2 regions of the Enterococcus sp. AMC2644 genome follow, and region 2 is predicted to be linked to the other one. Evidence: predicted binding sites of a transcription regulator. Region 2 holds the regulator's gene; the other holds the start of a gene.
What was found. The regulator LexA, encoded in region 2, represses DNA repair genes until DNA is damaged. The targets are predictions, from matches to a motif close to CNAACANNTGTTNG.

Region 1: AC4BC5_RS15130 (Y-family DNA polymerase) is a predicted target of LexA. The motif match lies at 1,420-1,433, and genes of this name have one in related genera.

What each region holds. Positions count from the first base shown of each region.
Region 1 is NZ_JBZACW010000002.1:43,476-46,693, forward strand. It holds gene AC4BC5_RS15120 (ParA family protein) at 1-871, shown strand, start outside; gene AC4BC5_RS15125 (hypothetical protein) at 873-1,244, shown strand; gene AC4BC5_RS15130 (Y-family DNA polymerase) at 1,479-2,858, shown strand; gene AC4BC5_RS15135 (hypothetical protein) at 2,842-3,218, shown strand, end outside.
Region 2 is NZ_CM177095.1:3,020,620-3,023,837, forward strand. It holds gene tkt (transketolase) at 1-907, opposite strand, end outside; gene AC4BC5_RS14650 (DUF896 family protein) at 1,009-1,251, opposite strand; gene lexA (transcriptional repressor LexA) at 1,425-2,042, shown strand; gene hemH (ferrochelatase) at 2,087-2,983, opposite strand; gene AC4BC5_RS14665 (MFS transporter) at 2,990-3,218, opposite strand, start outside.

The DNA of each region.
Region 1 (3,218 bases), on a different replicon from region 2:
TAGAAATGTCGTCAGAAGACCATTAACTATTACTGTAGCAAATTCCAAGGGTGGAGTAGGTAAAACTACTATTATAAGATACTTGAGCTACGTACTTGCTAATATGGGATTTAAAGTGTTGGTAGTGGATGCCGATCCGCAATCAAATACTACAAAGACGATGTTGTTGACTAAAAATTATCACTCTAAAGACGATGACATTTTCATTATTGAAAAAACTATGCTAGCTGGGATCGTTGAACGAGATTTAAAACAATTAGTTCTTCCAATTATTGAAAACTTGGATTGCATTCCATCACATATAGATTTTAAAAACTTTCCAAAATATTTAACCAAGCTTTATGGGGACGCTATAGAAGGAATAGACGCTGATTATATCGAGGTCGAAAAAAACAGAATCTCCGTCTTGAAAGATTTACTTGAGCCAGTCAAGCCGGAATACGATTTTGTTCTCATCGATACTCCACCTACTATGTCTGATTTCACTAGGAATGCTGCTTACGCTTCTGACTATATTATTATGGCTTTTCAAACCCAATCTGATAGCTTAGATGGCGTTGAAGATTATATATCAGAAGAAGTCACTCCTCTTGTTGAAAAATTTGATTGTAAGACTGAAATAGTTGGAATACTTCCAAATCAGTTGAGTAAAGGTAGTATAGATCGCCAAGTTGTCAATGATGCTATCGAAAAGTTTGGTGATCAAAACCTTTTTGATAATATTTTACCACATGTTAAGCGAGTGCAAACAACACCGAGGACAGGTTTAAATACTGACACTTATTGGGACAAACTTGCTTACGAAGAAGTTTTTGTACCTTTAGCAAAAGATTTCATTCATAGAATAAAGTTATTCGAAGGAGAAAACTAACATGACCGATAATGCAAAACCAGGTTTCTTTTCAAAGCAAAAACCTGATAATTCTTATAAAGAAATCCCTAAACCGAAATCAGCATTTACTTCTGACAACACAGATTTACTAGAAAATATTCACCCTGAAGAAGACGTATTGAAGATAAACAACAAGTCGCTTGGTATACCAGCGATAGTCTGGTGCGAATTTACTGCTTTGCTTGATACTACTGATAATGATTATACCTATGAACTACTCGAAGAATTAATTCACGAAAGAACTGCACGTTTCGATCACAATCAAAAAACAACCTACAACCGTATATTAGAGCGTAAGAAAGATCAGGAAAGAGAACGGATATATAAGAAAGAAAAAAGGAAGAAGATATAAATCTTCTTCCTTTTTATATTTTGTAAAGTACAATTTATAATTTATATTTTGCAAATTATAAATTGCAACAAAAATTAAGCCTTTAAATACAATTAATTACTCGCTGGCAAAGGTTTTATAAATATTATTTTATAATTTATAAATATAACCAGCCGTGTTCTCTTGACTATAAAAGCGAACATGTGTTCTAATGCGTATATAAAACGTATCTTTTTTTAGAAAAGGGGATTTATCATGGCTATGCAATTTGGCGTAAATCCAAGGTTTGACTATACTAAAGAACCCTCACGAGATATTCTCTGTATCGACTGTAAGTCATTTTATGCATCCGTAGAATGCGTAGAAAGAGGACTAAATCCTTTAAAGACAAAGTTAGTGGTCATGTCCTATCCTTCAGACGATCCTTCTCAGCGAGGAAGTGGGTTAATCCTGGCATCGAGTCCGGCCGCAAAAAAAGCCTATGGAATTTCTAATGTCAGTCGATCACGAGATCTTCCTTTTCCGTATCCGGAAGACCTCGTGATTGCACCTCCACGTATGGCACTTTATATGCGCAAAAATATGGTGATTAACAACATCTACAAAAAGTACGCTGACGAGCAAAATCATGCTGTGTATAGTATAGATGAGAGCTTCTTAGACGTTACTGATTCACTAAAATTGTTTGGCACAAAGAATACCCGAGAATTGGCTAAAATGATTCAAATCGATGTATTTAAACAAACAGGAATCTATACTACGATCGGGATTGGCGATAATCCATTGCTGGCCAAGTTTGCGTTGGATCTTGAAAGCAAGAAAAATCCTGACATGAAAGCTGAATGGCGATACGAGGACGTACAAGAGAAGCTTTGGTCTGTTAAAGAAATAACAGATGTGTGGGGGATTGGCCACCGGACAGCAATCAGACTGAACCGAATGGGCATATTTACTATGCATGATCTGGCACACGCAAATTATTATCAGCTGAAGCAAAATTTTGGTGTCTTAGGTACTCAACTATATGCACACAGCTGGGGCATCGATCGATCATTCTTAGGTCAGAAATACAAAGTAAAATCTAAGTCGATAGGGAACAGTCAGGTGTTAAACCGTGATTATACACGTCGAAATGAAATAGAAATTGTAATCAAAGAAATGGCTGATCAAGTAGCAACAAGATTGAGAAGATCGGGAGCTAAAGCTGAAGTCATATCTTTGTGGATCGGATTTTCAATGGGCTATGTGGATCGATCAGGGAGTAGAGGGTTTCACCAGCAAATGAAGGTGCCAGCAACCAATAGCAGCAAACAAATTGCAAACTACTTACTGCAGATATTTGATCGTCATTACAAATACCAGGATATTCGAAATGTGGGAGTAAACTGTTCAAAGCTCGTTTATTCTAATGCTTTGCAGCTTGATCTCTTTGAAGATCCGAACGAGCAAGTAAAAGACTTAAAAATCGATTATGTTGTAGATACCATACGCAAAAAATTCGGATTTAAGTCGATCGTTCATGCAAATAGCATTATGGAAGGCGGACGTGCGATTGCTCGCAGCAGTCTTGTTGGAGGGCATGCAGGCGGTATGTCTGGAATTGAAGGTGTTGAAGGTCATGGTAAAACGTACTAAGAAAACTTTTATAGACTATAATCAATACAGAGATCGCCCATTCGGATTGAAGTGGGCAACGGCTTACGCCATGGATGATCTTATGAAAGGTGTTATAGAAAACGAAGCCTGGGCTACAAAAGAAGTTGTTGGTTTGGAGTTAATGACCCGTGAGGAAATCGACGCAATACTATCAGAATCGTTCCTTTATCGCAAGCCCATATCGCTGCAATTAAACACTAAAGACGAATTTGGGCGATTTTTGGATCCTGTCGAAGGACAATTTCTTGGTGAAGCATATGAAGATTATTTTGTATTGAATGAACAAGCGATCAATTGGACAGATGTCCGACATGTATCCATGAAAAAAGAGGAAAAATG
Region 2 (3,218 bases):
TGTCGACCATTGTTTCTTTAAAACGTGCCGCCACTTCTTCTGGTACAGCAAACTCAGGATAGTCCCATCCGTACGCTTTTTTCGCTGCTTGGATGCCTTCTGCTCCTAATGGTGCGCCATGGACAGCAGAGGTACCTGCATTTGGTGCACCAAAACCAATCACTGTTTTCACTTCAATCAATGTTGGTTTGTCTGTTTCAGCTTGTGCTTCTTCAATAGCTTTTGAAATAGCTGCTAAATCTGTTCCTTCTTTTACAAGAATATGTTGCCAACCGTAAGCTTCAAAACGTTGACCAACGTTTTCTGTAAAAGCTTTTGAAGTTGGACCGTCTAAAGAAATATCATTTGAATCATATAACACAATTAATTTACCTAATTTCAAATGACCGGCCATTGAAGCTGCTTCTTGAGAAACACCTTCCATTAAATCACCATCACCACATAAACCATACGTGTAATGATCGACAACGTTAAAGTTTTCACGGTTATACGTTGCTGCTAGATGTGCTTCAGCCATTGCCATCCCAACAGTCATTGCAATTCCTTGTCCTAATGGGCCAGTTGTCGCTTCAACACCATCAGTATGCCCCACTTCTGGATGTCCAGGTGTACGACTCTCCCATTGACGGAAGTTTTTCAAGTCATCGGTTGTCACATCGTACCCAGCACAATGCAATAAGCTATATAATAACGCCGAACCATGTCCTGCAGAAAGTACAAAACGGTCACGATCGACCCAATTACGAGAAGTTTTTGGATTTACTTTCAAATGTTTTGTCCATAATGCATAGGCCATTGGGGCAGCCCCCATTGGTAGTCCTGGATGTCCAGAATTTGCTTTTTGTACCGCATCAATACTCAATGTACGTAACGTATCAACACCAAGTTGATCAATTTTATCAAACAATACTAACGCCTCCTATTTAGGTTTTTTTTACCTATATTACACATCTATTATAAAAGATACCTCTACAATTATCAACACTTTTTGCATAGGTATCTTTTATTTTACTTTCTATTGTGTAAACCTTTCGCTTTTTGAATTTGTTTTAATTTTTCAGGAGTCACATCGTTCCCTTCTGGATCGACTACTTTCATCCCCTCAATATGATGCTTCATTCCACCTCGAAAAGCTTTAATATACTCTTGTCTTAAAGCTTGTTGCTCCTCTTGTTCCTTTTCAGAAAGACCTTCTGTTTTTTTCTTTTTAGCTAGCTCATTGATTCTATCTATTTTTTCTTTGGATAACATGGTATCAAGCCCCTTTCTTCTCCATCTTATACAAAAGAATAAAAAAATACAATCAAAACAGAAAGCGAACGTTTGTTTGATTTTTTTCAAGGCGTATGTTACACTACATTTAATAATATTAGTCATATTTTCCATTTTATAATGATTTAACTATAGGAAAGAAGGTGTTCGTTTTGGCAAAACGTACAGAGAACCGACAACTTGAAGTGTTAAAATTTATTCATAATCGGGTCAGTGAAAAAGGGTACCCACCTACCGTGAGAGAAATTGGTGAAGCTGTTCAACTTTCCTCCACTTCAACCGTTCATGGTCATTTATCACGTTTAGAAAAAAAAGGCTTAATCCAAAGAGATCCTACAAAGCCCAGAGCAATTGAATTAACTCCACTCGGCTTAGAAACGATTGGTGCACAACAACAAAAAATTCCTTTATTAGGCGTGGTAACTGCTGGAGAACCTATTTTGGCGGTAGAAGAAGCTTCTGACTTTTTCCCAATTCCTCCCAATTTAATTGAAGATAACGGACAATTGTTTATGCTAACTATCCGTGGTGAAAGTATGATTAATGCTGGTATCTTGGATGGTGATCAAGTAATCGTCAGAAAACAAGATATTGCTGGAAATGGCGATATTGTGATTGCTATGACAGATGATGATGAAGCAACATGTAAAAGGTTTTATAAAGAAAAAACACATATTCGTTTACAACCAGAAAATGATTATATGGAACCTATTATTTTATCAAGCGTTAAAATTTTAGGGTTAGTTGTTGGTTTGTATCGTCACTTTTAAACAGAACCTCCAATCCAGAGACAGGATTGGAGGTTCTGTTTAGTTTAGTTTGAAAGAATTTCTGCTGCTAAACCAGCAATAAAATCAGGATGTGTATTCGGCATATCTAAGCGATGATAGATTCCACCTAATTTCTCTACTAACTCCTTACATTCTATATCATTATCATAAAGAGTCTCTAAATTATCGGCAACAAAACCAAAAGGTAAATAGATAATTTCTTCATATCCATTTTCTAATAGTTCTTCTGTCACATCTTCTACACGTGGGCCAATCCATTTATCTGCCGTACGGCCAGCACTTTGCCAAGCATGACCAAAGTCCAATGAGCCTGCTACTCGTTGAGCAATTGCTTTAGCTGCACTTTGTATTTCATCGACATATGGGTCGCCATTTAGCAATAAACGCTCTGGTAAGCTATGAGCAGTGAATAAAAATTTTTGTTTCTTATCAGAACTCAAAATAGTTTGAATTTGAGTTGACCAAAAAATTTGAAATCCTTCTTGTTGCCAAAAATGACGATGCTCAATATATGAAATTTCTGGGTAAACTGCCAACTCTTTTTCGACACGGTCATGGTATTGCTTAATAAAACTAGAATCATGTGGTGCTAGAACCATTCCATGGATTACCTTAAATCCTTGGTCTACAATTTCTTTTACTGTCTCTTCAATGAAAGGATGAATGTGACGTAAACCAGTAAATACATGATATTCGACTGTACTCGTTGCATTTAATTTTTCTTCAACAGCTAAGCGTTGGGCCTCTGTAATTTTAGCTAGTGGGGAAACACCTCCAATTTCTTCATAACGCCCAGCCAATTCATCATAAAGCTCTTGCGAAGGCTCTTTCCCATGACGAATATGGGTATAATAATCCCAAATTTCATCTGTGTTATTGGGCGTTCCATAACTCATTAATAAAACTGCTTGCTTTTGCATGATAAATTATGCCTTCTTTCTCATATAAAAAATAAATATTAGTGTAATAACCATTAAGCCAACTAGCATCTGTGAAAAACCAAGAGAACCTGTAGCATGCGCTAACACTCCTATTATAGTAATCCCAATCGTCATTCCTAGCTTTTTACAAACAGATAATAAACTCAAAGAAGCATTACGATTTCTAGGAGAAGCTTCTACTACTAACACTTGTAAAGGAACAGTCATCAATGCC